One region of the Janthinobacterium sp. 67 genome, then DNA from elsewhere that is predicted to be linked to it. Evidence: predicted binding sites of a transcription regulator. Region 1 holds the regulator's gene; each other region holds the start of a gene.
What was found. The regulator FNR, encoded in region 1, switches genes on or off when oxygen is low (the NO sensors DNR and NnrR bind a similar motif). The targets are predictions, from matches to a motif close to TTGATNNNNATCAA.
Positions count from the first base shown of each region.

Region 1 (10,256 bases):
TGAGCGACCTGACGCACAAGGACGTGACCCGCGTGGCAATCGCCAATCCGGCCAGCGTGCCCGTCGGCCGTTACTCGGAAGGCGCGCTGAAGAAGGCCAAGCTGTGGGACGCCGTGCAAGCGAAGGCCATCGGCACGCAGAACGTGCGCCAGTCGCTCGACTATGTGGCGCGCGGCGAAGTCGATGCGGGCTTTGTCTACGCCACGGACGCGGCCATCATGAAAGACAAGGTAAACGTGGTGCTGGAGGTGCCTTTGGCCTCGCCCGTGCTGTACCCGATCGCCACCATCAAGGGCAGCGGCAACGCGGCCGAAGCGAAGCGCTTCGTCAGCTACCTGCAGACGGCGTCGGCGCAAGCCATCCTCGCCAAGTACGGTTTCAAGAAGCCATAAGGCAAACGACTGCACATGGATATCGCCTGGACCGCGCTGGCCCTGTCGCTCAAAGTGGCGGCATGGGCCACGGCGCTCAATTTGTTGCTCGGCATCGGCACGGGCTATCTGCTGGCGCGCACGCGTTTTCCCGGGCGAGAGTTGCTCGACGCCCTGTTGACCCTGCCGATGGTGATGCCGCCGACCGTGCTCGGCTATTACCTGCTGGTGCTGCTGGGCCGGCGCGGCACCCTGGGCATCTGGTTGCAGGACAACTTCGGCATCAACCTGATTTTTACGTGGCAGGGCGCCGTGATCGCTTCCACCGTGGTCGCCTTTCCCCTCGTCTTCAAGCCGGCGCGCGCCGCCTTCGAGGCCGTCGACGGCCAGCTCGAGCAGGCGGCCCGCGTGCTGGGCATTTCCGAAATGGCGATTTTCTTTCGCGTCACGTTACCGCTGGCCTGGCGCGGCATCCTGGCCGGCGTGCTGCTGGGATTCGTGCGCGCGCTGGGCGAATTCGGCGCCACCCTGATGGTGGCCGGCAGCATCCCCGGCAAGACGCAGACCCTGTCGGTGGCCGTGTACGAAGCCGTGCAGGCGGGCCAGGACGACGTGGCCAATACGCTGGTGCTGATCACCTCCCTGGTCTGCATCGTGGTGCTGCTGTCGGCTGGCCGCCTGGCGCCCGGGCGCGTCGCGCATAAATGACGCTGAGGATGACGCCCATGCAACTCGACCTCGACCTCCGCGCCACCTTGCGCTCCGGCAAACGCCGCTTCGACCTGCAGGTGCAATGCACGTCCAGCAGCCAGCGCATCGCCATGTATGGCCCGTCCGGCGCCGGCAAGAGCATGACCCTGAAAGCCATTGCCGGTCTCTTCACGCCGGACGAAGGCCATATCCGCCTGAATGGCCGCACCCTGTTCGACTCGGCCGCCGGCATCAACCTGCCGCCGCAGCAGCGCAACGTCGCCTACCTGTTCCAGGATTACGCGCTGTTCCCGCACCTGACGGTGCGCCAGAACGTGGGCTTTGGCCTGAGCCGCGGCTGGTTCAATCCGCGTGCGCGCGAAAAATTGCAGAAGGTCGAGCATTGGCTCGATGCCTTCCACTTGCAGGAACTGGCGCACCAGTTCCCCGACGAGTTGTCCGGAGGCCAGCGCCAGCGGGTGGCGCTGGCGAGGGCGCTCGTGGCCGAACCGAGCGCGCTGCTGCTCGACGAGCCGTTTGCCGCCCTCGATCCGGCCCTGCGTGTCAAAATGCGGCTGGAATTGAGCCAGTGGCAGCAGCGCCTGGACGTGCCCATGATCCTGATCACGCACGATCCGGAAGATGCGCGCATCCTGGGCGAACACGTGCTGTACTTGCGCGACGGACAGATCGATAACAGGGAAGACCACATGGCATTGGGGGAACGCATTGGATAAATCAGCGGCAGCGGAAATCGGCCTGGAAGGCTCGGTATGGATGACGGTGGGCGGAGAAAACCTCGGTGGCGCCGGCAGGGTGGAGTTGCTGGGCGCCATCGCCGAATGCGGCTCCATCACGCAGGCGGCCAAGCTTGTGAAGATGAGCTACAAGGCGGCCTGGGACGCCATCGACGCGATGAACAACCTGGCCGGCGAACCGCTGGTCGAGCGCCTGACGGGCGGCAAGGGCGGCGGCGGCACGCGGCTGACGCAGCGGGGGCGCCAGCTGGTCGACAATTTCCGCATCATCGAGCGCGAGCATGCACGCTACCTGCGCCAGCTGGGCAGCCAGGCCGAAGGCATCGCCGACGATCTTTTACTCATACGGAGAATGGCCATGAAAACGACGGCACGCAATCAATTCCTGGGCAAGGTGGTTGAACTGAAACAGGGCGCCGTCAACGACGAAGTCACCCTGGAGTTGCCCGGTGGCCAGCACATCGTGGCCATCGTCACCCAGGGCAGCAGCGCAAGCCTGGGCCTGGTGCCGGGCGCGGAAGCGTTTGCGCTGATCAAGGCCTCGTCCATCATCCTCGTGACCGACAGCGAAGGCGCGCGCTTTTCCGCGCGCAACCAGCTGGCCGGCACGGTCACGCGCGTGCAGACGGGCGCCGTCAACACGGAAGTGGTGCTGGACTTGCCGCGCGGCGGCACGATTGCCGCCATCATCACCAACCAGAGCTGCACCGACCTGGGTATCGTCATCGGCAGCAGCGTGACGGCGATATTTAAAGCGTCCAGCGTGATACTCGGTGTGCCCGCATAAGTGCGTAGGTCGGATTAGCGCAGCGTAATCCGACAACATTGTTGCCGCGTCCTGTCGGATTACGCGCGTGGCGCTAATCCGACCTACCCTTTTAATCCTTCAGCCTCGACAACCAATCCGCCGCCGCCGCCAGCGCCAGTTCCAGTTCCTGCGCCGCGTGCGCCAGCAGCGCCGGCACCTCGTCCAGGCGCCCCGCATCGATGGCTTCCTCGGTGGCGAACGCGGCGCGGATCAGGCGTTTCGTGCCCAGGGTGCCCACGGAGCCGCGCACGCTGTGCAGGATGCGCGCCACGTCGCTGTGGCGGCCCGACTGCAACGCCGCTTCAGCGTCGCGCACGGGCGTCATGCCCTTGTTCAGCGCGTCTTCGACCATGCGCCGCAGCACGCCGCGTCCCTTCGCGTCGCGTCCCATCACGCGCATCAGCGGCGCCATGGAAAACACTTCCTCATCGGCGACGCGCGCCGGCTCGGCCGCCTGCACCGGCGGGCGCTTGGGCAGGTGGCGCAGGATGACTTCCATCATCTCTTCCACCACGACGGGCTTGGCGATGAAATCGCTGATGCCGGCCGTCATGCAGCGCTCGCGTTCGGACGCCAGCACGCCGGCCGTCATGGCGATCACGGGCAGGCTCAAGCGCAGTTCCGTGCGGATGATGTGGGTGGCGCTGAAGCCGTCCATGACGGGCATCTGCATGTCCATCAGCACGATGTCGTAGCGCAGCGCTTCCGTGCGCAGCCGCTCCACGGCCTGCAAGCCGTCGCCCACCACGTCCAGGGTGGCGCCCATGTGTTCGAGGATGCCGCGCGCCACGGCCTGGTTCAAATGATTGTCTTCCACCAGCAGGAAATGCACGCCGGCCAGTTCCGTGCCCAGCGGCTGGTGCAGGATGCGCTGCTCGCCGCCGTCGTTCTTCGTGATCAGCGCCTGGTGCAGGGCGTCGAACAGGCTCGATCCCGTGATCGGTTTCATCAGCACGACGTCGGCCTCGGCCGCGCTGGAGATTTCCTCGAGGTGATTGCGGGCGAAGGCGTTGACCATCACCACGATGGGCTGGCGCTGGCCGCTGGCCGCCTGGCGGATGGCCTTGGCCGTGGCCAGGCCGTCCATGACGGGCATGTGCCAGTCGGCCAGCACGACGTCGTACGGTTGCTGCTGCGCCAGGCGCTCGCGGTACAGTTCGATGGCGGCAAAGCCGGAGTCCACTTCGTCGGCCAGCCAGCCCCACGCCTCGATCAGTTTCACGATCAGTTCGCGCGTGGTGCGGTTGTCGTCGGCCACCAGCAGGCGCAGCTGTCCCAGCGCCGGCGTGCGCCGCGTTTCGGCCGGTTGCGCCAGCATCTCGAAGGGCACGCTGAACCAGAAGCGGCTGCCCTTGCCTTCGCTGCTGGCGACGGCGATGTCGCCGCCCATCATGTGGATCAGCTGCTTGCTGATGGCCAGGCCCAGGCCCGTGCCGCCGAAGCGCCGCGTGATGCTCTGGTCGCCCTGCGAAAACGCGGCAAACAGCTGCTGTTGCTGCAATTCCGTCATGCCGATGCCCGTGTCGCGCACTTCGAAGCGCAGCCAGGCGCGGCCGTTTTCGCTTTCGGCCAGGCTGACGGCCACCACCACTTCGCCGTTCTCGGTAAATTTGATGGCGTTGCCGGCCAGGTTGACGAGAATCTGCTGCAGGCGCTGGGCGTCGCCCACGAGGCGCCGCGGCACGTCGGGCTCGACGGCGATGGCCAGTTCCAGCTCCTTTTCGCCCGCGTTCATCGTCATCGTCGTGGCCAGGGTATTCATGACTTCGTCGAGGTCGAATTCGACGGGCGACAATTCCATGCGGCGCGCCTCGATCTTCGAATAGTCGAGCACGTCATTGAGGATGCCCAGCAGCGACTGGCCCGCCACGCGCACCATGGTCAGATACTTGCGCTGTTCCGTATCGAGCTTGGTATTGCCCAGCAAATACACCATGCCCAGCACGGCATTGAGGGGCGTGCGGATTTCATGGCTCATGTTGGCCACGAAATCGCTCTTCGCGCGGTTGGCCGCCTCGGCCCGGTCGCGCTCCTGCTCCAGCTCGGCCGCGCGCGATTCGAGTTCCTGCTGCAGGCGGTCGCGTTCGCTCATCAGGCCGTTGAACGCTTCCGTCAGTTCGCCGATCTCGTCGCGCTGCCGCACCGGCACGGGGGTGAAACGGCTGCCGCTGGTGCGCAGGGCCAGCAAGGTGTCGCGCAAACGCACCAGCGGCGACAGCAGGCGCACGGTGACCCAGCCCAGAACGGCAGCGGCCAGCAGCGAGGCGAGGATGCTCCACAGCACCAGCCGGTACAGCACGCCGTCGAACGGTTCGAAGGCGTCGTCGACGGGCAGCGAGGCGGCCAGCAGCCAGTTCACCGATTTCAGGCGCTTGAAGCTGTTGACGGCCGTGACGCCGCGGCTGTTGGTGCTGACCATGCTGCCTTCGCCATCTTCCTTCAATAGCTGGGTGGTGGTCGGGTTGGCGTTCGGTTGGCGCGGCTGCAACAAGCGGCTGGTATCGGGGTACAGCACGTAGCGCGGCACGGCGCCGCGCGTGAGGATGAAGTAATAGCCGCTCTTGCCGATCTTTTCCGTGCGCAGACGTCCCAGCAGATTGTCCTTGTACAGGCGCAGCACGCCGATCACCACGCCGGCCACCTGGCCATCGGCGGCCAGCACGGGCGCCACCATCTGCACGATGGGCATGCCGCTCGACTTGCCCAGCATGGGTTCCGTGATCATGGGCTGGCGCGTGCGCAGGACGGTCTGGAAATACTCGCGTTCGGCGACGTTGATGCCGGCGCGCCCCGCCACTTCCGGCATGTCGGCCACGACAGCGCCCTGCGCATCGAGCACCAGCACGTCGTCGAACAGCACCAGCATCGAGCGGCGCGAATAGTATTCGCGTAATTGGGCCGGCTGGGCGATCAATTCCGGCGGCTGCTGCCTGGCCGTCAGGGTGACGATCTGCAGCAGCATGCCCAGTTTGTCGTCGAGCTCGGCTGCGGTGCGGCTGATCAGGGAAGACTGCTGGCTCAGCAGTACTCGCGTGAAGTCGTCGCGCATGTGCCGCACCTGGATCATGGTGACCAGCGCGATCATGGCGATCGAGGTCAGGCTGGTGGCCAGCGCGACTTTTGCTTTGATGCCGAGAGGCTTCATGATTTCCTTTTCAGTACCGGGCGGCACAGGCGGCAGATAATGCTGTTAGGAATTTTCCTATCAATACATCAACTTGGCAAGCGGCACCGCGCAAATGCCCCTCCTCGCATGGGCTTGTGACGATGTTGCCATATAATTAAAGGCTGGACGTCGTTTATTCGCCGAAATTACCGTGAAATTGGCACACGGCAACCCTGTATGCAGTAAACTTGTTGTTGCATTTTCTAAAAGGTACCGACATGACTGAAGCGCTACTCACTCCAACCTTGCCCACAGTAACCGTGGAAGCGTTGCGTGCGCGATGCTCGACCTGCAGCATGCATCAATTGTGCCTGCCGATGGGCCTCGATGTGGGCGACATGGACAGGCTGGACCAGATCATCGGCCGCCGCCGCAAGATCGTGCGCGGCGCCTCGCTGTTCCGCATCGGCGACTCGTTCCAGAACCTGTACGCGATCCGCCTGGGACACTTCAAGACCTATCAGATCAATCCCGGTGGCGAAGAGCAGGTGACGGGTTTCCAGATGGCCGGCGAACTGCTGGGCATGGACGCCATCAGCGCCGACCGCCACCACTGTAATGCGGTGGCGCTGGAAGACAGCGAAGTGTGTGAAATCCCGTTTTCCAGCCTGGAACAATTGCTGGGCAATATGCCGACCCTGCTGCGTCATTTCCACCGCATGATGAGCCAGGAAATCACGCGCGAGCAAAGTGTCATGCTGTTGCTTGGCAATATGCAGGCGACGCAGCGTTTTGCCGCCTTCATCGTCAACCTGGCGTCGCGCTACGAGGCGCGCGGCTATTCGGGCAGCAATTTCCAGCTGCGCATGTCGCGCGAGGAAATCGGCAACTACCTGGGCCTGACCATCGAGAGCGTCAGCCGTTTATTGTCGAAATTCAAGAAGGAAGGCTGGCTGCGCGTGTCGAACCGCGAGATCGAGATCTTGCAGCCTGCCAAGCTGAAAGCCATTACGGCAGGCACGGACGTCTGTAAATAAGCTTTATAGCTCTTCATCCGCGCGCAGCGCGATGCTGCGTTGCACGGGCCAGGTCCATATGCCGGACAGGCGCCACTCGCGCTTGTCGTTTTCCACCAGCACCTGCCAGCGGCTGCGTTCGAGCATCGGCAGGGCGACCGAGAAATTGCCGGCCGCATCGGGCTGCACCAGCAGCTTGATATCCTTTTCCGGCAGGGTCGCATGCGCCAGGTGCAGCAGCAAAGGAGCCTGATAGGCCTTGCCGAAGCTGTGCACGGAACCGCTCAGGCGCGCCTGCGCCACGTCGTATGACAGGCTCGTATCCATGGCCAGGTCGCTGGCGATCGTGTCGCGCTTCAAATCCTGGTTGATCGCCTTGCCTTGCTTGTAATAATCGCCCACCACCAGCGCGTCGGGCTGCGTAAACGCGATATAGCCCATGAAGCTGCCGACGACCACGGACAGGCCGGGGCCGATCATCAGCAGCCATGGCCAGCGGTGCTTGTACCACGGGGCAACGGGGGCTTGCAGTTTCAGACTGTCGGACATTTTGTTCTCCTTGGGGGCAGACCCTTTGGGTCTGACCCCAGCTTTTGCTTCTGGGTTGAAAATACAGTAAACCTACCGCATGTTGAATGCTACCCCTACGGCGAAATACCGGGGTCGGACCCAGAGGGGCCGACCCCGAATCAACATCACCGCGGCACGATGAAGACCGCGCTTTCGCGCACGTGCAGCGACGGGTCGTCCAGCGATTGCAATTCGATCGCAATCTTGTTCGAGCCCTTCTCGCCCACGCCGTGCGGCACGCGCAGGCGGATCGGCCAGCCCAGCGTTTCCGTCGGCTGCAAGGTCACTTCTTCGCGCGTCAGCAAGGTCAGGCCCGGCAAGCCGGAAGCGCTGATCTTGAAATGCTGGCTTTGCTCGGACGTGTTCATGATCTGCAGGCGGTAGACGTTTTCGATCATGCCGTCTTCCACTTCGCGTCCCATCGAACCGCGGTCGCGGATCACGTCCATTTTCAGGGGCGTGCGCAGGGCCAGCGAGGTACATACGGCGATGATGATCAGGGCCAGGATGGACGTGTAGATCAGCACGCGCGGGCGCATGGCGCGCTGGCGGATCTGCTTCGAATTGAAGTTGTTTTCCATCGCATGGTCGGTGCTGTAGCGTATCAGGCCACGCGGCCGCTCGACCTTGTCCATCACGCTGTTGCAGGCATCGACACAGGCGGCGCAGCCGATGCATTCATACTGCAGGCCGTTGCGGATATCGATGCCGGTCGGACACACCTGCACGCACAGGGTGCAATCGATGCAGTCGCCCAGCTTGTCGTTGTTGCCGGCCTTCTTGCTCATGGCGCCGCGTGGTTCGCCGCGCTTGGCATCGTAGGTGATGATCAGGGTGTCCTGGTCGAACATGGCGCTCTGGAAGCGCGCGTAGGGGCACATGTATTTGCACACCTGTTCGCGCAGCCAGCCCGCGTTGCCGTAAGTTGCCAGGCTGTAGAACAAGACCCAGAACCATTCCCAGGGACCGAAATTGAGGGTGGTCACCTCGCGCGCCAGTTCCTTGATCGGCGTGAAGTAGCCGACAAAGGTAAAGCCCGTCCACAGGGCGATGGCGCCCCATACCAGGTGCTTGGCCGTCTTCTTGAAGGCCTTGCGCACGGACGGGCCCTGCCTGTCGAGGGCCATGCGCGCGCTGCGCGTGCCCTCGATGCGGCGTTCGACCCACAGAAAGATTTCCGTGTATACCGTTTGCGGGCAAGAAAACCCGCACCACACCCGCCCGGCAATGGCCGTGACGAGGAACAACAAATACGCACAGATGATCAGCAGGGCCGCCAGATAGATGAAATCCTGGGGCCACAGCACGACGCCGAAAATGTAGAACTTGCGCGTGGTCAAGTCGAACAGCAGGGCTTGCCTGCCGTTCCAGGTCAACCACGGCAAGCCGTAGAACGCCAGCTGGGTAAGCCATACGCATACCCATCGCCAGGTAGCGTAGCGTCCTTTGGCCTCGCGAGGGTAGATCTGCTCGCGGGCCGCATACATCTTGATGACTTGAGGTTCCATTACATCATTTCACGGGCGTCGGGGAATTCGACAGGCTCCAGACATACGCCGACAGCACGTGTACCTTGGATTCGCCGAGGAAATCGCTGAAGGCCGGCATGGTGTTGTTGCGTCCCTTGCGTACGGTTTCCATGATGGTATCGGCGCTGCCGCCGTACAGCCAGGTCTTGTCCGTCAGGTTCGGTGCGCCCAGCATCTGGTTGCCCTTCGCATCGGCGCCGTGACAGGCCATGCAGGCGCCGAACTTGGCCTTGCCCAGCACGGACTTGACGGGGTCCGAGGTGGAACCGGACAGGCTCAGCACATAATGGGCCACGTTCTCGACATCCGCTTCGGAGCCCAGGGCGGCGCCCATCGGCGGCATCTGGCCATTGCGGCCGTGCAGGATGGTGGTCTTGATGATGTCGGGTTCGCCGCCATACAGCCAGTCCTTGTCCGTCAGGTTGGGGAAGCCCTTGTTGCCGCGCGCATCCGAACCGTGGCATTGCGCGCAGTAGGTCAGGAACAGACGCTGGCCGATGGCCAGTGCCTGCGGATCGGCCGCCACCGTCTTGATGTCCTGGCTCAGGTACTTGTTGAACAAAGGACCGTAGTCGGCTTCCGCCTTCTTCAGTTCTTCCTCGTACTGGCCCGTCGATTTCCAGCCCAGGCTGCCGGCATAGGTGCCCAGGCCCGGATACAGGAACAGGTAAGCCAGCGCGAAGACGATGGTGATGTAGAACAGCCACATCCACCAGCGCGGCATCGGCGTATTGAGTTCCTTCAAGTCCTCGTCCCAGACGTGGCCCGTGGTGCCGTCGGCGGGGGCGCCGGCGGCCACTTTCACTTTCGACTGCGAGTACAGCAGCACGCCGCAGCCGATGATGCCCAGCAGGGACAGCACGACGATGTAGATATTCCAGAAGCCGTTGGTAAAGTCAGCCATGGTTGCGCTCCCCTTGTGCCGGCGCGGCATCGGCCGGATAGTCGAGCGCCTCGTCGGCGAACGGCAGGCGTGCCGCCGCGTCGAAGTCGCCATTGCTGCGGCTGAAAGTCCACCACAGGATGCCCACGAACGTCATAAAGGAAACCACCGTCATGACGCTGCTGGCGCTGTCAAACAGGTTTTCGATTGCCATGCTAATTCCTTGTTTTGATTAATGTACCGAGGCCTTGCAGATAGGCGACCAGGGCGTCTTCTTCCGTCTTGTCCTGCAGCTGTGCGGGGCCGGCGGCGATCTCTTCATCGCTGTACGGCTGGCCCAGGCGTTTCAGGGCGCGCATCTTCGGCATGATCTCGTCGGGCACCAGTTTGGTCTTCGCCAGCCATGGATAGGCCGGCATGTTCGACTCGGGCACCACGTCGCGCGGGTTGTTCAAGTGCGTGCGGTGCCATTCATCGCTGTAGCGGGCGCCCACGCGGGCCAGGTCGGGGCCCGTGCGCTTGGAA
Region 1 covers NZ_PGES01000001.1:4,120,948-4,131,203, reverse strand. Annotated here, with positions in the region: gene modA (molybdate ABC transporter substrate-binding protein) at 1-392, shown strand, start outside; gene modB (molybdate ABC transporter permease subunit) at 408-1,079, shown strand; gene CLU90_RS18465 (sulfate/molybdate ABC transporter ATP-binding protein) at 1,097-1,798, shown strand; gene CLU90_RS18460 (TOBE domain-containing protein) at 1,839-2,606, shown strand; gene CLU90_RS18455 (response regulator) at 2,698-5,772, opposite strand; gene fnr (fumarate/nitrate reduction transcriptional regulator Fnr) at 6,012-6,770, shown strand; gene CLU90_RS18445 (FixH family protein) at 6,774-7,298, opposite strand; gene ccoG (cytochrome c oxidase accessory protein CcoG) at 7,445-8,827, opposite strand; gene ccoP (cytochrome-c oxidase, cbb3-type subunit III) at 8,832-9,752, opposite strand; gene CLU90_RS18430 (cbb3-type cytochrome oxidase subunit 3) at 9,745-9,945, opposite strand; gene ccoO (cytochrome-c oxidase, cbb3-type subunit II) at 9,947-10,256, opposite strand, start outside.

Region 2 (10,256 bases), 730 kb from region 1:
TGCGCAGCACGTCCGATGGCGGCGCGATGCCGGCGGCAACCATGGCCTGGTCGACGGCGTCGTACGTGAACATCTCGCCCGTGTACATCCACAGCTTGTCGGCGGCGGCCTGCGTTTTCGCGTGGCTGTCGGCCGTACCGTCGCCGAGGCGCACGATCAGGTCGCCGCTGCGGCGCAAGTGATACGTGACTTCCTTGATCGATTTTTGCGCCACTTCGACGATGCGCGCATCCGTCGATTTCGTCAGTTCCAGCAGCTGGAAGTAGTGCCAGCTGTCGAAGAAGAACTGGCGCATCATGGTGTCGGCGTAATTGCCGTTCGGCTGTTCGACCAGCAGGCAGTTCTTGAAATCGTGGGCGTCGCGCAAAAAGGCGATGTCGTCCTCGTCGCGGCCCGCGTTTTCCAGTTCGGCCGCATAGCTGAACCACAAGCGCGTCTGGCCCAGCAAGTCCAGCGCCACGTTGGTCAGCGCCATGTCTTCTTCCAGTGCCGGACCCTTGCCGCACAGCTGCGACAGCTGCTGGCTGAGGAGCAGGGCGTTGTCGCCCAGGCGCAAGAGGTAATTGACCTTGTCATCCATTACAGGCGCTCCCATCACAGGTTCTTGACTTCTTCCGGCATCGGGAAGAAGGTGGGATGGCGGTACACCTTGCTGTTCGACGGTTCGAACAGGGCGCCCTTGTCGCCGGGGCTGCTGGCGACGATATCGGCCGCGCGCACCACCCAGATGCTCACGCCTTCATTGCGGCGCGTATAGACGTCGCGCGCATGGTTGACCGCCATGGTGGCGTCGGAAGCGTGCAGGCTGCCCACATGCTTGTGCGCCAGGCCGTGCTGGCTGCGGATGAAAACTTCCCACAATGGCCATTCTTTGCTCATGTTGCTATCCCCTTTTATCGATGTTTTTCAGGCTGCCGCTTTGCTAGCGGCTTGCTTGTCTGCGTAGGCGACCAAGGCATCGCGGAACCATGCGCCGTCTTCATACGCTTTGACGCGCGTTTGCAGGCGTTCGCGGTTGCACGGGCCATTGCCCTTCAGGACATTGTTGAACTCGGACCAGTCGATCTCGCCGAATTCATAATGGCCTGTTTCCGCATTGAACTTCAGGTCGGGATCGGGCACGCTCAAGCCCAGGTATTCGATCTGCGGCACGGTCTGGTCAACCATGCGCTGGCGCAGTTCGTCGTTCGAGAACAGCTTGATGCGCCATTGCGCCGACTGGGCGCTGTTGACGGAGGCGGCATCGGACGGGCCGAACATCATCAGGGACGGCCACCACCAGCGGTTCAAGGCATCTTGCGCCATGGCTTTCTGCGCGGGCGTGCCCTTGCACAGCGACATCATGATGTCGTAGCCCTGGCGCGCATGGAACGATTCTTCCTTGCAGACGCGGATCATGGCGCGCGCATACGGCCCATACGAGCAGCGGCACAGGGGAATCTGGTTGATGATGGCGGAACCGTCGACGAGCCAGCCGATGGCGCCCATGTCCGCCCACGACAGGGTGGGATAGTTGAAGATGCTCGAATACTTGGCTTTGCCCGAGTGCAAGGCGGCCAGCAAGTCGTCGCGCGACACGCCCAGGGTTTCCGCGGCGCTGTACAGGTACAGGCCGTGGCCCGCTTCGTCCTGGATCTTCGCCAGCAGGATGGACTTGCGTTTCAGGGTCGGGGCGCGCGTGACCCAGTTACCTTCGGGCAATTGGCCGACGATTTCCGAGTGCGCGTGCTGCGAAATCTGGCGGATCAGGGTCTTGCGGTAGGCGTCCGGCATCCAGTCCTTGGCCTCGATCTTGATGCCTTCGTCGATGCGCGCCTGGAAAGCGCGCTCTTCCTGGTCCATGTCGTCGAGGGAACGGACGTTCTTGAGGCCGGTTTCAACCATTTGTGCGTACATGATGTGTCTCCCATGTCTTTGATTTGCGCAGCAACGCGGTGCGATGAACAGATAATACGATACAAAAAACGATTTGCATACACTTGATGTGAATCATTTTAAAAATTCGTATCTTGTGCCGCTTTTTTGTGCGTATGATATTGCTTATGAGAAAACACCATGAAGCGCCACCAGCGCTTCCGGCAAATTATTGCCGCGCTACCCGCGCAGCCAAGTAAACTGCTGCTTTTATTGAACCGACCGCTACACGGCCAGACCGGAACCACATGAAGAACACCCGCTGCACGGCATGGATAGCCGATTTCCTGGAAAGCGACCCACCGCGCTCGAAGTCCCTGGTGATGACCATCTTTGGCGACGCCATCGTGCCGCGCGGCGGCGCCATCTGGCTGGGCAGCCTGATCGAACTGCTGGCGCCATTTGGCGTCAATGACCGGCTATTGCGCACCAGCGTGTTCCGCCTGGCGCAGGAAGGCTGGCTCAGCTCGCAGCGCGACGGCCGCCGCAGCGCCTATACGATACGCCCGGAGGCCCTGGCCCGCTTCGAACGCGCCTACCGCCGCATCTATGCGCCGCTGGTCGTGCACTGGGATGGCAGCTGGACCCTTGTGATCGGGCCGGCCGGCAGCATCGGCGCGGCCGAGCGGGGGGCGCTGCGCAAGGAATTATTGTGGGCCGGCTACGGCTTGATTTCTCCCGGCATCTTTGGCCACCCGGCCAGCAATGCGGAGGCGCTGGAAGATATCCTCGTGCGCAACGAGGTGCAGGGCAAGCTGTACGTTTGCCACACAAAAGAGTTGCCGGGTGTCAGCACGCGTCCCCTGCGCGACATGGTGGGCGACTGTTGGGACTTGTCGGAAGTGATGGCCGGCTACGAAAAATTCATCGCCAGCTTCCAGCCCCTGCTGACCTTGCTCCAGCAGGAACCCGTGTTCGACGCGGAGCAAGCGTTCGTCATCCGCTCGCTGCTGACGCACGCCTACCGCCGCGTGCAGTTGCACGACCCGCAACTGCCCGTCGAACTGCTGCCCGAACCGTGGCCCGGCACGCAAGCCTATGCGCTGGCGCGCGACCTGTACCGCATCACGTATGCGGCGGCCGAGGAACATATCCTGGCCACCCTGCGGCGCGAGGATGAGCATGCCCCGGACGTCGAGCCGTGGTTTTTTGAACGTTTTGGCGGACTGAACACCTGAGAAAACGTCCATGGCGGCGTTGCAGGGCCTAGGCGTACATTCGTACTGCCTGCGGCCCTGCGCCTTGCCCTGAACATTTTTCAGGCGTTCAGGAATAAGTCACTACCTGCTCACTGCTTTACCGCCACTTGCTTGGCCCCTGCCAACAAATCCTGCCCCAGCTTTTCCAGCGCATTGGCCTGCACCAGCATGGTGTCGAGGATGGCGACGTTGAAGGTGTATTCGGCCGGCGTCGTATAGCCGGGAAAGCGCAGGATGCGCAGCAATTCCTGCAAGGTCGTGCCCTTGCCCAGGTGCGCCAGGGCGTCGCTGAGGGCGCTGACTTTCTTTTCCAGCTCGTGTATGTGCTTGCCGTTGTCGTTCATGATGCTCTCCCGTGTTGGAACTTCCACGTTAGCAAAGCACGTCCGTCGTCGTTTGCGCCAGCACAAAGGCGCGCCTAAAACGGGTATCATCGCGCCATTGCACACGATGCAAAACCCATACGTTTTTATCAGGAACACACATGACCATTAAAATCAGCCAGCAATTCGACGCCGGCGCGATCGAGGTGCTGCGCGCCGACGATGCCCACTCCATCGAGCTGAACATCCGCAAGGATTCCCACGCCGACATCACGCAGTGGTTTTACTTCCGCCTACAAGGCGCGCAAGGCGAGGCATGCACGATCCGCTTCATGAACGCAGGCAAGTCGGCCTACCCGGACGGCTGGAAAGATTACCAGGCCGTGGCCAGCTACGACCGCGAAACCTGGTTCCGCGTGCCCACCAGCTTTGACGGCACGGTGATGACCATCGAACATACGCCCGAAGAAGAAAGCGTGTACTACGCCTACTTCGAACCGTACCCATGGGACCGCCACCTGGCCCTGATCGACAGCGCGCAAGCGTCGCCGCTGGTGCGCCTGGTCGACCTGGGCAGCACCGTCGAAGGCCGCGACATGAATTTGCTGGTCGTCGGCGACGCCGATGCGGAGAAAAAAGTCTGGGTCATCGCGCGCCAGCACCCGGGCGAGACGATGGCTGAATGGTTTGTCGAAGGCATGCTCGAAGCCTTGCTGGACCAGGCCAACCCGTTTGCCCGCCAGTGCCTGCAAGACGCCGTCTTCTACGTGGTGCCGAACATGAACCCGGACGGTTCCGTGCATGGCAACCTGCGCACCAACGCGGCCGGCGCCAACCTGAACCGCGAATGGATGACGCCGACGATGGAACGCAGCCCGGAAGTATTCCTGGTGAAACAGAAAATGCATGAAATCGGCTGCGACCTGTTCCTCGACGTGCATGGCGACGAAGGCTTGCCTTACGTCTTCGTGGCCGGCAGCGATGCGCTGGAAAATTTCACGCCGGCGCAAAAAGCCGAGCAAGACCGCTTCATCGCCGACTTCAAGGTGGCCAGCCCCGACTTCCAGGATGAGCACGGCTACGAAGACGGCCCGTTCACGCCGGAAGTGCTGACCATGGGTTCGCCCCACATCACGCACGCCTTCGGCTGCCTGTCGCTGACCCTGGAATTGCCGTTCAAGGACAATGCCAACGATCCCGACCCGCAAACGGGCTGGAGCGGCGCCCGCAGCGCTGCCCTGGGCGCGGCCGTGCTGCAGCCTATCCTGTCGACCTTGCGCGCCTGATCCACGCATGATGCCGGCCCGCCACGCATGCGGTGGCGGGCCAGTCCAGGCCGGCGGCTCCCCTGCCGTCGGCTATTTGCCTGCCACTTTCTTGCGCAGCGCAACATCGTAAATCGTTGCCACGCCGCCCATTGCTGCCTATACTGGCCCCAGCACTTCTGTCCCCCTTCTTGCCGACAACTCATCCTGCCCATGATCACTCGAGACCAGCCATGCGCCACGGCGCGCTTTTTCAGGAGCAAGTTTGCACACGTGTGCATATTTTTGTTTGCCAGCTTGTCTGGCATGCCAGGCATGGCGGCCGAACTCAGCCCGGCCGCGCAGCTGGGACGGCAAATTTTCCACGATGCCAGCCTGTCCGCCTCGGGCAAGCAGTCCTGCGCCAGCTGTCACGACCCGGCCCACGCTTACGCGCCCGGCAACAAGCTGGCCGTGCAACTGGGAGGCGCCGATGGCCAGGCGCCCGGCTACCGCGCCACGCCATCGCTGCGCTACCTGGAACACACGCCCCCTTTCCGCTTTGATGAGGAAGGCGCGCCCAACGGCGGCATCAACCGCGACGGCCGCGCCGCCAGCCTGGCAGAACAGGCGGAGCGGCCGTTCCTGGCAGCGCACGAAATGGCCAATGCCAGCACGGATGCGGTGGTGGAACGGCTGCGCAAGGGCAGTTACGCGCAAGCATTCCAGCGCGTCTTTGGCGAGGCCATCTTTGCGCAGCCACAACAGGCATTCAGCCGCATCACCTATGCCTTGCAGCAATTCCAGCAGGAAGAGCCGGACTTCCACCGCTACGATTCCAAATATGACCTCTACCTGGCCAACAAGGTTCCGCTGGAACTGGCCGAATTGCGGGGCCTGGCCCTGTTCAACGATGAACGCAAGGGCAATTGCGCCGCGTGCCACCCCAGCGTGCGGGGCGACCATGGCACGCCGCCCTTGTTCACAGATTTCAGTTTCGACAATCTGGGCGTGCCGCGCAATACGCGCATTCCCGCCACCGCCGATCCTGCCTATTTCGACCTGGGCTTGTGCGGCCCCGACCGCACGGACCTGGCGACAAAAGGCGAGTTATGCGGCGCCTTCAAGGTGCCCAGCCTGCGCAATGTCGCCACGCGGCAGGTGTTTTTTCACAACGGCGTGTTCGATAACCTGACGGATGCCCTGCGTTTTTATGTGCGGCGCGATACGCATCCGCAAGAATGGTATCCGCGCGACAAACGGGGAAAAGTGCAGAAATTCAACGACGTGCCGGCCCGGTACCGTGCCAGCGTGAACACCACCGAGGCCCCGTTCGACCGCAGGCGCGGCATGGCGCCCGCGCTGACGGCGGGCGAGATCGAGGATATGGTGAAATTCCTGGCCACCCTGACGGATGGCTATCAGGTACAGCAATGACGGCGGAGGGCGCCTCCGCATCCATCAGGTGCGAGCCACCTTGCGCAGGGCATCGACCAGCTTGTCCAGGTGCGACTCCGGCGTAAAGATGCCTGGCGTCACGCGCACGCACGCGCCCGACGCGAGGCCGTCGCGCGGCACGGCAAAGATGCCGTGCTGCTGCACCAGCTGTTTCGACAAGGCATAACTGTCGGCCACGCTGCTCTTGCCTGTCAAGCGGAACGACGCGATGGCGCTCGTCAGGCGCGGGTCGCTCGATGCCAGCACTTCGATGCCATCGATGGCGCGTGCCGCTTCCACCCAGCGGTTGCGCAGCAGCCGCAGCCGGGCCTGCTTGTTGGCCACGCCGATCTGCGCGTGCAATTCCAGCGCCTTCGGCAAGCTCAGGTAGGCGGCGAAATTGACCGTGCCCGTGTGCACGCGCGAACGGATATCGTCGCCCGCCTTTTCACCAAGCCAGGGGTCGATATCGGCCACCCTGCCCCGCTTGATGTAGGCGGCGCCCACGCCCACGGGCGCGCCTATCCATTTATGCAGGTTGATGCCTGCAAAATCCGCCTGCAAGTCGGGGATCGTCATGTCCAGCTGGCCAAAGCCGTGCGCCGTATCGACGATGACGTCGATGCCCCGTTCGCGCGCCAGGCGGCTGATCTCGGCCACGGGCAAGACCATGCCGTTGCGGTGGTTCACGTGCGTGAGCAGCATCAGCTTCAGCTTTGGATGACGCGCCATGGCGTCGGCATAGGCGGCGATCACGTTGTCATGCGTAAATGGCTCCGGCATGGCGATGCTGACGACGTTGGCGTCGCGCCGCTGCTGCAGCCAGCGCGTGACGGTGATCATATTGTCGTAATCGATGTCCGCGTACAGCACCGTATCGCCGGGCTGCAAGCGGTTATAGCCGGCGATCAGCACTTGCAGCGCTTCCGTGGCGCCCCGCGTCAGCACGATTTCATCGGTCGCCACGCCCAGCGCCCTGGCCGCCGCCGCCCGCGCCGCCTCGAAGTCGGCAGGAAAGCGCATGCGCGCATACCAGGCGTTGTCGCGGTTGACCATCGCCAGTTGCTGCTCGTAATGTTCCAGCACGGGCCTGGCCATGGAGCCCCAGAAGGCATTGTCGAGCTGTATCACGTCCGCGGGATGGTCGTATTGTGCGGCCACCGCCTGCCAGTAAGCCTGGTTGGTGGCCAGCACGTCCGGCGTGGCGCCCACCGGCACCGCCGGCAAAGGTAGCGCCAGCGCGGCGCCCGCAGTGAAGGGCAGCGCCGCCGCCAGCGATCCCGCGCGCAGCAAGGCGCGGCGTTGTGGATTCATGTTCAACATGGCCCCTCAGAATTTCAGTTTGTACTCGACGTACAGGTTGCGGCCATCCGTGTCGTACGGCGCGTTGCGCGAATAGATCAGACCGCGGCTGGCCTGGAAGGTTGCCTCGTCAGGATATTTGTCCAGCACATTGTCGACGCCAGCGCGTATCGATTGCTTGTCGCTGATCTTGTAGCCGACGGCCAGGTCAAGAAATTGCATGGCGCCAAAACGCTGGAAGATATCGCCCGTGGCATTGCCGGAATTGTCCGTCCACGCGCCGTAGTAGCGCACGCGGGCCAGCGTATTCCAGCTGCCGAGGTCATAGTTGCCGCTGATGGTGGCTTTCTGGCGGGGCAAACGTTCTTCGAAGACCTGGCGCTGGGCCGGGTTTGTCACCAGGCTGGACTTGCCGCCGTCGACTTTCGTCGTGTTGTAGTTGTAGGCCAGGGTCAGGTTCAGCTTGCCGTCGCCGACGCGGCTCAGGTGGCTGCCGACGATATCGATGCCGCGCGTGGTGGTGTCGAAATCATTCGTGAAATAGCTGACGGACGTGTAGCGAAGCGGATTGGCCACGCCGGCCGGCACGGCAAACGCGGCGGAAGTGCTGAAGCGGTCACTGACCTTGATGTCATACACGTCGACGGAACCGGAGAAACCGGCCGGCGTCTTCCAGGTAAAACCCAGCGACAGGTTCTTCGATTTTTCCGGCTTCAGCGCCTGCGCACCGAGCAGCATGGCCAGCGGATCGTTGTTGGCCAGGCGGCCGCTGGTAAACAACAGCAGGGTCTTGGTGTCGAGGCCCTGGTTCGTGCTGTTGGTGTTCGACTGGCCAGGCGTTGGCGCGCGGAAACCCGTCGAGTAGGAGCCGCGCAAGGCCATGTTGTCGCTCAAGGCATAACGGGCCGACAGCTTGCCGTTGACGGTACTGCCAAATTCCGAGAAATGCTCATAGCGGGCCGCGCCGCCCAGGCTCAGGGCCTTCGTGACGGGCACTTCCACGTCCAGATAGGCCGCATAGCTATCCTGGCCCCAGCTGCCCGCCTGGCGGTCGCTGAAACCGGGGGCGCCGTTCGCGTTCGCGTCGAGACCGATGGCCGCGCCTGGCCCCACCGTCCACGACGCCGTATCACCCGCCTTCACGCCATAGCTTTCATTGCGCGCCTCGGCACCGAAGGCGATGTTGACCGGTTGCGGCAAGGATGCCACGGGCAATTCATAGTTGAAGTTGGCGTTGAGTATCTTTTCCGTCTGCGACAACTGGCCCAGGTAGAACGCCGTCGGGCTGCCGGGGCCCATCGAGGCATTGATGGAATTGGCCAGATTGTAGTCGATGCGGTTACGGCCCCAGGAGGCGCTCACGTCCCAGCCGAAGCGGTCGTTGAAATGGCCGCGCACGCCGGCCACCACCTGCATGTCATCCTGCTCGTTCGAATAGCTGGGGCTGAAGCCGAGCGGGTAGATGCTGCGCAAGTCCCAGCCTGGGAACAGGGTGCTGGTTTTATACGCGCCCGTGCTGGTGTCCGGATTACGCCAGTTAAAGTCGGAGGTGCCATCGCTGTGGCTGAACAGGCCGAAGCCGTACAGTTCCGTCGTGTCGGACAAGGCCATGCTGGCATTGAATCCCAGGCGCTTGCTGTCGAGTTCAGGCTGGCCCCAGCGCTGCACGGGATTGGGCACCTTCAGTTCCGGATGAGCGTTCTGGAAAGCGATCGCATCGGCCCGCTGGCGCGTGCGCGAAGTAGGGTCGGACTTGGCCAGGGCGCCGAACAGCGTTGCCTTGCCCGTCTCGCCAAAGGTGAAACCCGTCTTCAGGTTGATCTCATTGCCCTTGCCGTCCCCTTCCGAATACTGCGAGTGGTGCACGGAGAGCTCCGTGCCGGGCGTATCGTCGAGAATGATGTTGATCACGCCGGCGATCGCGTCGGAACCGTACTGGGCCGAGGCACCGTCGCGCAGCACTTCGATGCGCTTGATGGCGGAGACGGGAATCTGCGCCAGGTCGGGCGCCTGCGCGCCGCGGGCACCGAGCAGAGCACTGCGGTGGAAGCGCTTGCCGTTGACCAGCACCAGGGTCTGGTCCGGCGACAGGCCGCGCAAGGTTGCGGGGCGCACGAAGACTTGTCCGTCAGCCATCGGCAAGCGCTGCACCACGTACGACGGCACCAGTTGCGCCAGCACGTCGTTCAAGTCCGACGACTCGACGGCGCCGATGTCTTCGCGGTTGAACACATCCACGGGCGCCATGGTGTCGAATTGCGTGCGGTTGCTGCCGCGCGTGCCCGTGACGATCACGGCTGGCGGGGCATCGCTGGCGTCGCTGGCGCTAACGGGGGCAGCGGGCGCGGCGCCATGGGCCTGGGCCTGATTGGTGAACACGGCGGTCATGGCACACATCAGGGCCACCGCGCGGGCGATGCGGGTACGGGAGTAGGTCATGGGAGAGTCAGTTGGCAGGTTGGATCAACAACGACGCGATGCCGCAAGACAGCATCTTGCATGAAATATCACGAAGTTCGGCTTACTTACATTAAAAGCATTTAAATTTCGCCAATAACGTTCGATGGCGACATCATACGAAGGCAATATTTCATCCGTATGACGAGCTGATCACTACTGAAAAAAACCACACGCCCATGAAAAAAGGCGCCAGCGGCGCCTTGAGTGAAGCAAATAACGACGTCAACCGCCCGCCACCACCATGCTTTCGATGAGGATGGAACCCGTCTCTTTGGTGCCGCGGCGCAAGGCGTCGGCGCCCACGGCCACGATGTTGCGCAGCATGTCCTTCATGTTGCCGGCGATGGTGATTTCTTCCACCGGGTATTGAATGACGC
Region 2 covers NZ_PGES01000001.1:3,389,309-3,399,564, forward strand. Annotated here, with positions in the region: gene paaC (1,2-phenylacetyl-CoA epoxidase subunit PaaC) at 1-580, opposite strand, end outside; gene paaB (1,2-phenylacetyl-CoA epoxidase subunit PaaB) at 595-879, opposite strand; gene paaA (1,2-phenylacetyl-CoA epoxidase subunit PaaA) at 907-1,896, opposite strand; gene paaX (phenylacetic acid degradation operon negative regulatory protein PaaX) at 2,163-3,092, shown strand; gene CLU90_RS15220 (hypothetical protein) at 3,203-3,457, opposite strand; gene CLU90_RS15225 (M14 family metallopeptidase) at 3,598-4,722, shown strand; gene CLU90_RS15230 (cytochrome-c peroxidase) at 5,017-6,117, shown strand; gene CLU90_RS15235 (aminotransferase class V-fold PLP-dependent enzyme) at 6,142-7,431, opposite strand; gene CLU90_RS15240 (TonB-dependent receptor plug domain-containing protein) at 7,447-9,858, opposite strand; gene pmbA (metalloprotease PmbA) at 10,102-10,256, opposite strand, start outside.
Region 2: a site for FNR is predicted at 1,980-1,993, ahead of paaA (1,2-phenylacetyl-CoA epoxidase subunit PaaA). Genes of this name have one in related genera too.

Region 3 (10,256 bases), 2.2 Mb from region 1:
CACGGTCCAATAAAAAAGGAAACACTGCATGACCACATCCCACCGTACGCCGGTGATTCGCATCGATGGCGCGAACAAGACCTTCGCGCTGCCCAAAGGCGAACAATTCCACGCGGTCAAATCGGTCACGCTGGAAGTCTATCCCGGTGATATTTTCGGCCTGATCGGCAAGAGCGGCGCCGGCAAATCGACCCTGCTGCGTCTGATTAACCTGCTCGAGCGTCCCGACAGCGGCACGATTACCGTGGCCGGGCGCGAATTGACGAGCCTGAGCAAGAGCGACTTGCGCGATGCGCGCCAGAACATCGGCATGATTTTCCAGCAGTTCAATCTGCTGCAGAATGCCACCGTCTTCGACAACGTCGCCTTCCCCCTGAAAATCCATGGCACGACCAAGGGCGAGCAGATCGCCGCCCGGGTCGAGGAGTGCCTGGCACTGGTCGGCCTGTCCGACAAGCTGCACAGCTATCCGGCCCAATTGTCCGGCGGGCAGAAGCAGCGCGTGGCCATCGCCCGCGCGCTGGCCAGCCACCCCGACGTGCTGCTGTGCGACGAGCCGACGTCCGCGCTGGACGCGGAAACGACGCGCGCCCTGCTCGACACCCTGCGCGACATCAATGCGCGCCTCGGCGTGACCATCGTCATCGTCAGCCATGAGCTGTCGGTGCTGGGCGCCATCTGCAACCGCGTCGCCGTCGTGGAAAAAGGCGCCATCGCCGAACAATTCGACTTGAGCGACACGGCTACCCCGCGCAAGACGGCGCTGGGACGCGAGCTCGCTTATTACGGCACCGAGGCGTTTGAAGCCACCGCATGGAAGGATGCAACACATGTTTGAAGAATCGATCAATAACGTCATCAACCTGCTGCCGGAAATCTGGGTGGCGCTGGGCCAGACCATGACGATGCTGGGCATTGGCCTCACGGCCGCCATCCTGGTCGGCGGCCCGCTGGGCATCTTGCTGTTCCTCGTATCGGAAGGCCAGTCGCTGGAAAACCGTCCGCTGTCGATGATCCTCGGCTGGCTGGTCAATACCGTACGCAGCTTCCCCTTCATCATCCTGCTCGTCGCCCTGACGCCGTTTACGCGCATCATCGCGGGCACCTCGATCGGCCCGCTGGCGGCCAGCGTGCCGCTGTCGTTCGCCGCCATTCCCTACCTGGCGCGCCTGGTGGAACAGAACCTGCGCGAAGTGCCGCGCGGCGTGATCGAGGCGGCGCACGCCATGGGCGCGTCGGAAATGCAGATCATCTTCCGCGTGCTGCTGGTCGAAGCGCGTTCCGGCCTCGTGCTGGCGCTGACCGTGCTGTCGATCAGCTTCCTGTCGTATTCGGCCGTGGCCGGCGTGGTGGGCGGCGGCGGCATCGGCGACCTGGCCATCCGCTACGGCTACTACCGCTTCGAGACGGACATCATGGTCGCCACCGTGGCCATCCTGATCGTGCTGGTGCAAACCATCCAGTTCGCCGGCACGCGCATCGCCAAGCGCCTCGACAAACGTTAATTCATCTTCAGTATTTCAGTACAAGGAAAAGCATGAACCACATTCGCCGCACCCTGCTCGTCGCCGCCACCAGCCTGGCCTTCGCCACCGCCGCCCACGCCAAGGACCCGAAAGAACTCGTCATCGGCACCAGTTCCGGCCCGTATTCGGACCAGCTGAAGCTGGGCATCAAGCCCATCCTGGAAAAACAGGGCTACAAGGTCAAGATCGTGGAATTCAACGACTACGTGCAGCCGAACTACGCGCTGGCCGAAGGCTCGCTGGACGCCAACGTGTTCCAGCACATCGTCTATCTGACCAAGTTCGCCACCGATAACAAGCTGCCATTGAGCCCCCTGATCACCGTGCCGACCATGCCGATCGGCCTGTACGGCGGCAAGCAAAAATCCTTGGCTGACGTCAAGAACGGCGCCACCATCACCATGCCGAACGACCCGACCAACCAGGCGCGCGCGCTGGTGATGCTGGCCAAGATGGGCTGGATCAAACTGAAACCGAACGTCGACCCGCTGCGCGCGTCCGAGCGCGACGTGCTGGAAAACCCGAAGAAGCTGAAGCTGGTGCCGCTGGAAGCGGCGCAGCTGCCACGTTCGCTGGCGGACGCCGACTACGCTTTCGTCAACGGCAACTTCGCCCTGGCCGCCGGCATGAAGCTGACCTCGGCCCTCGCCGTGGAAAAGATCTCGGACAGCTACATCAACCTGGTCGCCATCCGCACGGCCGACAAGGCCAAGCCATGGGTCAAGGACCTGGAAGCGGCCTACCGCTCGCGCGCCTTCCTCGACGCGACGAACAAATACCTGGCCGGCTACGAAAAGACGGACTACCAGCTGGCGCTGGAAAAGACGCTGAAAAAATAAACGGTACGCTTGAAACGTAAAAAAGGACGGCTGTTGCCGTCCTTTTTTTTCGCCCGCGCTGCGCGGGCATGCCTATACTTAGAAGCGGTAACCGACGCCGACGCCGATCAGGAGAGGATCGACCTTGACTTCGCTGGCCTTGGCGCCACCGATGAAGACGTCGCTGCGGATCTGCACTTTCTTGATGTCGAAGTTCAGGGACCAGTTTTTATCCAGTTTGTAGTCGACACCGGCTTGCAGCGAGTAACCCCAGCTGTCGTGTTCCAGGCGGCCGGCGCCGTTCAGCAATTTCACGTCCGAGATATTCGTGTAGTTGATGCCGGCACCCACGTAAGGGCTGAACTGTTTTTCAGGCATGAAGTGGTATTGCAGCGACAGGGTCGGCGGCAAGTGCTTGAAGGTACCGATATTGTTGCCGTCGAGCTTGACGTCATGCTTTTGCGGGTAGGTCAGAATCAGCTCGGCAGCGATATTCGGGGTGAAGAAGTACGAAATATCGATTTCAGGAATCGTCTTGCTGCTGACCGTCAAACGGTCGGATGCGCCGACGCCACCAACAGGAGCAGATTTATCGGCCGGATCGAGGTGCACGGCGCGCGCACGGACCAGCCATGGGCCTTCCTGTGCCATTGCGTTGCTGGCGAATGCGCCGATGGCGGCCAGGACGATTGCTGCTGCAGTTGCGGACTTTTTCATTCTAGTTCCCTCTTTTTGTCGTTAAGTAACGCTGCGAAGTCTAAGAGTGCAGTGCAACAAAAACTTTGATCCACATCAAATAGTGCTAGATGGCATCAACAGAGGGATTTTTTCCTTTGCCCAGGTCAAGAAAATGCGGCAGCGCGTCAATTCGCTTCGGCAAACAGGCCGGCGACCCAGTCGGCAAACACGCGCACGCGCGGCGACAGTTGCCGGTGATGGGGATACAGCACGGAGACAGGCAAGGGATCGGGACGCATTTCGGCCAGCACTTCCACCAGTTCGCCCGCCGCCAGCGCCGACTCCAGGTGATAACGGGGCGCCTGGATCAGACCCATGCCCGCGCGGCAGCAGGCGTGATACGCGTCCGCATTGTTGACGGACAGCGTGCCCGGCAAGGCCACGCTGTGGCGCTGGCCATCCACCTTGAAATCGAAAGGCCAAACCTTGCCCGTCTGGGCGGAAAAAAAATTGACGGCGCGGTGGCCCGCCAGTTGCGCCAGATTCTCGGGCGTGCCGTGCCTGGCCAGGTAGGCGGGGCTGGCGCAGGTAAGCTGTTCGAGCAGCGCCACCCGGCGCGCCACCATCGACGAGTCGCCCAATTCCCCCGCGCGCAGCACGCAATCGACGCCTTCGCGCACCAGGTCGACGAGGCGGTCGCCCATGCCGATTTCCAGCTCGATCAGCGGGTAGCGGGCGCAGAACCGGTCCAGCACGGGCATGACGAAATGCATGGCCAGGGTCGCGTGCAAGTCGACGCGCAGCTTGCCGGCCGGCTGCCGCGCCGCCGAACTGAACACGGCTTCCGTTTCTTCCAGGTCCGCCAGCAGGCGCACGCAGCGCTGGTAATACGCCTCGCCATCGGGCGTGGGCGTCACTTGCCGCGTGGTCCTCTGCAGCAAGCGCACGCGCAGCCGCGCTTCGAGTTGCTTGATCGCATGCGTGACGGTCGCCTTCGGATAGCCGAGGTCATGCGCGGCCTGCGTGAAACTGCGCAACTCGACAATGCGCGTAAATATCCGCATCGCATCAAATCTATCCATGCCCTGCTCCATTGTTATTCATTACTGCACAGTACGGCGATTTTACCGTGCACTCTGCAAAAGTGGATATCAGAAGCAACAGCAAGACTGACGCACACCATACAAATGAGAATAGTAATGATTATCATTTGCGATATAATGAATGACCTCGCTAGACGACTACAAAAGGAATGGGAGACATGGATATATTGAGGGAACTGCGTGAATCGGGCTTGAAAGTGACCATCCCCCGCTTGCGGATTCTGCAGCTGTTTCAAGAAGGGGGCATCAAGCACCTGAGTGCGGACGATGTCTACAAGCTCTTGCTGGCCGAAAAGATCGACGTGGGCCTGGCCACCATCTACCGCGTGCTGATGCAGTTTGCCGAAGCGGGCATTTTGTTTCGCCGCCACTTCGAATCGGGCCACGCCGTCTTCGAACTGAACGAAGGCCAGCACCATGACCACCTCGTTTGCACCGGTTGCGGCAAGGTTGATGAATTCGTCGATGAAGGGATCGAGCTGCGCCAGAACGAAATCGCCGCCGAACGGGGCTTCGTGCTGCACGAGCACGCGCTGTCGCTGTACGGCACCTGCGCCGAGTGCACGGCCAAGAAAATCCCGCCGCGCCGGGTCTGAGGGTGCATCGGGTATCTGGGTGCCGCTGCCTTGCGGTAAGATTCGCCCAAGCTTGAAAAAGGATCGCCCATGTACATCGGAGAAATCGCCCGCCTGGCGGGCACCTCGCCCAAAGCCTTGCGCCACTATGAAGCGCTGGGCTTGCTGGGCGACGTGCGCCGCTCGGGCGCCTATCGCGTCTACACGCAGCAAGACCTGGCGCAAGTCAAACTGATACGCCAGGCGCAGGTGCTGGGCTTCCGCCTGGCCGAACTGCTGCCCGTCCTGGCCGGCGACGACACGGACTGGGCCGCCCTGTCGCAGCACATCGCCGCCAAGCGCGCGCAGGTGCGGCAGGATATCGCCCGCCTGCGCCAGCTCGACGCGCAACTGGCCGACATCGGCACGGAAATCGGCGACTGCCTGGCGCGCCAGCGTCTGCAAGAGGCCGCTTGACTCTGCCACTAGGGGCAGGCTTTAGCATGCAAGCTCTTCTTTAACGGACAGCCTGCATCATGACCAAGACGACACCCAAGCGCATTTTGATACTCCTCGGCCACCCGTCCAGCGACAGCTTTTGCGCCGCCCTGGCCGAGGCCTACGCCGCCACGGCCCGCAACGCAGGCCACACCGTGCGCGAACTGCGCCTGGGCCAGCTGGACTTCGACCAGAACCTGCACGAGGGCTACCGCCAGGTGCAGCCGCTGGAAGCGGACTTGCTGGCGGCGCAGGAAGCCATCAACTGGGCCGAACACCTGGTGTTCGCCTACCCGATCTGGTGGGGCGGCGCGCCGGCCCTGCTGAAAGGCTTCGTCGACCGCGTCTTCCTGCCGGGCTTTGCCTTCAAGTATCGCCCGGGCAAGGCCTTCCCGGCACAGCTGCTGAAGGGCCGCACGGCCCAGCTGCTGGTGGCGATGGATACGCCGCCCTGGTATTTCCGCTGGGTCTACCACATGCCCGGCATCCACCAGCTGCGCAAGACGACGCTGGAATTTTGCGGCGTCAAGCCCGTCAGGGTGGCCAGTTTCGGCCCCATGATCGATTCCACCGAAGCGCAGCGCGCGCGCTGGCTGGAACAGGCGCAGGCGCTGGCCCGGCGCCTGTAACTTGCTTGCCATGCAGCCATCTTGCATACGGTTTTGACAAGCTCGTAATCAAGCCGTCATATTCAAAGGCTACCATGATGATATTGCCTGTTTGTCAGTCGCCTTGCTCTCGCGACAACAAGGGTCCGATCGTCATCTAAAGGTAGCCGCTGTGGAGTTCAACGCTTCTCGATTGCATCTTCCCCGTTTTCGCACGTCCGTGGCAGCCGACCTGTGCATTCCCACGGAATCCGTGCAGGCCGACGCCAGCAATTTCGCCGTGCTGGAACTGTTCACGGAACGGCGCGATATGATGAGCCTGCCCGTCACGGAGCAGCACAAACCCATCGGCTTGATCAGCCGTAACATCTTCATGTCGCAGATGTCCAAGCCCTTCTATCACGAGGTGTATGGCAAGAAGAGCTGCATCGCCTTCATGGACAAGGAGCCGCTGATCGTCGATGGCGCCATGAGCATCGAAGACCTCACCTTCCGCGCCGTCGAAGCGGGCGAGAAGGCGCTGGCCGACGGTTTCATCATCACCGAGGATGGCGCGCTGGCTGGCGTGGGTTTCGGCTTGCAGCTGATGAACGTGGTGGCCACCATGCAGGCGGAAAAGAACCGGCAGATCATGCACAGCATCGATTACGCCAGCGTGATCCAGCGCGCCCGGCTGCGCACCTCCGATGCGGAACTGCGCGCCACCCTGCCCGACGCGCATCTGGAATGGCAGCCGCGCGACGTCGTCGGCGGCGACTTCTACTTTTTCGAACGCCATGCGGGCGGCTGGTTCGCCGCCATCGCCGACTGCACGGGCCACGGCGTGCCGGGCGCCTTCATGACCCTGATCGCCTCGTCGGCCCTGAGCCAGGCACTGCGCGAACTGGGGCCGCATGATCCGGCGGCCCTGATCGGCGCCGCCAGCCGCGCCATCAAGACCCTGCTGGGCCAGGATGCGGGCGGCGGCGAAGCCGCCGGCCACGCGGGCTCGAACGACGGCATGGATTGCGCCTTTTTGTGCTACGACACGGCCAGCGCCAGCCTGCGTTTCGCGGGGGCGAAACTGGCGCTGCACGTGGTGGCGCCGGGTGAAGAGGCCGTGCGCGCCATCGACGGCGCGCGCATGGGCGTGGGCTATGTCGACACGCCGGCCGGCTACTGCTGGCACAACGAGACGCTGGCCATACCCCCCGGCAGCCTGCTGTTCCTCACCACCGACGGCTTGCTCGACCAGATCGGCGGCGCGCGCGACATCGCCTACGGCAAGCGGCGCATGCGCGAGCAGCTGCTGGCGCGGCGCGACGCTCCCGCCGGCGCGGTGGCGGCGGCGCTGCTGCAGGACAGTGCCGCGTGGCAGGGAGCGCAGCCGCGCCGCGACGACCTGACCTTTTTCTGTTTCCGCCTGTAGTTTTGGCCCCATCGAGCCACCTTATCAACAAGACACCGGGTCACCGGCTAGCCAGGAGCACGGACGTGCTGTACGAAGAATTCAACGAGTTTTGGGATGTGGCGCGCAAGCGCAACATCATCTTTTTTTACGTGGGCTATTTCTCGCAGCACGTGGTGAACGCCATTTCCGAAACCATCAAGGCGCGCCTCGATACGGCCGGCGCGGCCGGGCCCACGCGGCGGCGCATCTTTTCCTCGTTCATCGAGATGTCGCAAAACATCATGCACTATTCCGCCGACAGCCTGACGCCCGACGCGCAGCTGGACCAGCAGATGCGGCGCGGCTCGTTTTGCATCGGCACGCGCGGCGACAGCTTTTTTCTGCTGTGCGCCAACCCCGTCTCGACGGACAACGTGGCGCAGATCCGCGCCCGCCTGGAGCCGCTGCACACCATGACGATGGAGGAAATCCGCCTGGCCTATAAAAAGGCCCTGCGCGAGGAAGCGCCGGCCGACAGCAAGGGCGCGGGCCTGGGTTTTCTCACCATGGCGCGCGACGCCAGCGAGCCGCTGGAATTCGAATTCGTCCAGGATCCCCAGGAACCGGGCCACACCATCTTCTGCATCAAAGCCATCATTTGAAAGAGCCGACTCAGGAAAGCATATGCAATTACCGTCACCACTGTTCATCGCCGCGACCCCGAGTTCGCCCGAAATCGACTTCCGTTTCGAGCAGCACACCCTGTCGATCAAGGGCGAGTCGTATCCGGAAAACGCGGCCGCCTTCTATGGCCCGCTGATCGCCTCCGTGCGCGCCTACCTGGAAGGCTGCCGCGAAGCGGCCATCACCGTCAACGTCTCGCTGGCCTACTTCAACAGCTCGAGCACGAAGATGCTGTTTACCCTGTTCGACACCCTGAACCAGGCAGCCATCGATGGCAACCATGTGCGCCTGAACTGGTACCACGACGAGGACGACGACACCATCCTGGAATTCGGCGAGGAACTGCAGCAGGATTTCACGGCGCTGGACTTCCACGACCATCCCGTGCAAGGCAGCTAGGGCATGCGCGCCGCCCTCTCCGAGTCCGGCCTGGAGCCCGACCTGTTCACCGTGGAAGCGGCGGCGCTGGCCGCCGCCCGCCGCATGCACGCCGACGCCAACGCCTCGGGCGCGGAACAGCGGCGCGTGCTCGGTGAGCTGATCATCCACTACGAACGGCTGATGCGCGAGACGCGGCGCCTGATCGGCCGCAGCGACCGCGCCGAGCGCGACATGCATCTGCTGAACCGCCAATTGCAAACCCTGGCCGGCCAGCTCGAATACCGCGCCACGCACGATCCGCTGACGGGCGCCCTGAACCGTGGCGCCGTGATCGACCACGCGTCGCGCTGCCTGGCGCAGGGCGACATGGCGCTGATCGTGCTCGATATCGACCTGTTCAAGCAGGTCAACGACGACTTCGGCCACCCGGCCGGCGACGGCGTGATCCAGGCCGTGGTTGACTGTCTGAAAGGGTTGCTGGGACAGGAGACGGCCATCGGCCGGGTCGGCGGCGAAGAGTTTTCCGTCGTCTGGCCCACCTCCTCGCGCGACGACGCGGCGCAAGTGGCGCAGCGCATCTGCGACACCGTCGGGCGCCAGCGCCATGCGGCGCCCATCACGCGCGCCATCACCGTCAGCGTGGGCCTGAGCTGGAACCGCGCCGGCACCCCTTTCGAGACGGCCTACAGCCACGCGGACCAGGCCCTGTACCAGGCCAAGCGCGAAGGACGCAACTGCGTGCGCCAGTGGCTGGAAAGCTGAATCAGCGCACTGAATCAGCGCAGCTGTTCGCGCGCCATGCTGCCGTCGCGGCGCATGGCCGCCGCCGCCCGCTGCATGGCCGCCACCTGCGCCTCGGGCAGTTGCTTGTTGCAGGCCAGGTAGGTCTGCACGCGGTTGAAAGTCAGCAGCGGCACCACCTTGCCCGCCCATTCCTTGCCCACAAATGGCTTGCTGCCCACGGCCATGCCCACGGCCCACAGGTCGATGCGCCCCAGCAGCAGCTTTTGCGGATTGAGCCACTCCTGCGTCACGGGCGCCACGGTCATGCCGCGCTGGCGCAGGTAGTCGTCGCGCGCGTCGCCGAGCACCGTGCCGATCACCAGGCCGCGTGCATCGGCCAGCGTGTGTAGTGTGAGGTGTCGCTCGGCCAGGCCGTAGAGTATCCATTCCGCTTCGTTGAGGGGGCCGATCCAGCGAAATTGCGCTTCGCGCTCCTGCGTGCGGCTGGTGGAATAGATGCAGGTGTCGGGCTCGCGCAGCGCCTGCGCATACGCGCGCTTCCACGGCAGCAGCTCGATGCTGTAGGAAACACCGGCGCGCGCCATGATGTCGCGCACCTTGAGCGTTTCGCGTCCCACGACGACATTGCCTTCCATCATGCTCGAGGGCGGCAAATGCTCGCCGACGATGCGCACGTCGGCCGCCGCGGCCAGCGCCGGCATCAGCAGCGCCACTGCCAGCAGCCGCGCCATGCTTGCTTGTTTCATGCTTGCTTTCTTCTGCCACAGGATTCCAGCCGATGTTACCACCGGCCCGCAGTTATGCCGGAATAGAAACTGGAATCGCCCCGTCATTCGTATCAAAAGCACGGGATTCTCATCGAGTGTGTTGCGGATTGGTGTCGAAACGACCTGTCGCCAGGAACAAGCCGCTACCTGACCTGCCTCCTCCCGGCTTCAGTCGGCGGTGGTCCCGTGGACATGTTTTGCCACCAGCTCCGCCAGCATGCGCGCGGGAGCGCTCAGGCTTGCCTGGGAGCGGCGTACCAGGCCGATATCGCGATGGAAGGTGTGCGGCCCCAGGTCGACAACGCGTACTGCCGCCGGCCATCGCCGGTGGGCGGCAGTCTGCGGCAGCAAGGCGACGCCGACGCGATTGGCCACCAGCTTGACGATCGCATCGAGTTCGTCGACTTCGCACACTTCGCGCAAGGGCAAATGCATTTTCCGCAGGAAGCGGTCGACCTGGCGCCCGCCGAACGAGGCGCGGTCATAGCGGACGAAAGGCTGCTGCGACAGCAACTCCACCCAGTCG
Region 3 covers NZ_PGES01000001.1:1,951,452-1,961,707, forward strand. Annotated here, with positions in the region: gene CLU90_RS08715 (methionine ABC transporter ATP-binding protein) at 29-838, shown strand; gene CLU90_RS08720 (methionine ABC transporter permease) at 831-1,505, shown strand; gene CLU90_RS08725 (MetQ/NlpA family ABC transporter substrate-binding protein) at 1,538-2,365, shown strand; gene CLU90_RS08730 (OmpW/AlkL family protein) at 2,444-3,061, opposite strand; gene CLU90_RS08735 (LysR family transcriptional regulator) at 3,208-4,104, opposite strand; gene fur (ferric iron uptake transcriptional regulator) at 4,284-4,721, shown strand; gene CLU90_RS08745 (MerR family transcriptional regulator) at 4,791-5,156, shown strand; gene CLU90_RS08750 (NAD(P)H-dependent oxidoreductase) at 5,216-5,806, shown strand; gene CLU90_RS08755 (SpoIIE family protein phosphatase) at 6,039-7,193, shown strand; gene CLU90_RS08760 (SiaB family protein kinase) at 7,259-7,816, shown strand; gene CLU90_RS08765 (DUF1987 domain-containing protein) at 7,839-8,237, shown strand; gene CLU90_RS08770 (GGDEF domain-containing protein) at 8,241-8,981, shown strand; gene CLU90_RS08775 (substrate-binding periplasmic protein) at 8,996-9,709, opposite strand; gene CLU90_RS08780 (LysR family transcriptional regulator) at 9,899-10,256, opposite strand, start outside.
Region 3: a site for FNR is predicted at 3,127-3,140, ahead of CLU90_RS08730 (OmpW/AlkL family protein). Genes of this name have one in related genera too.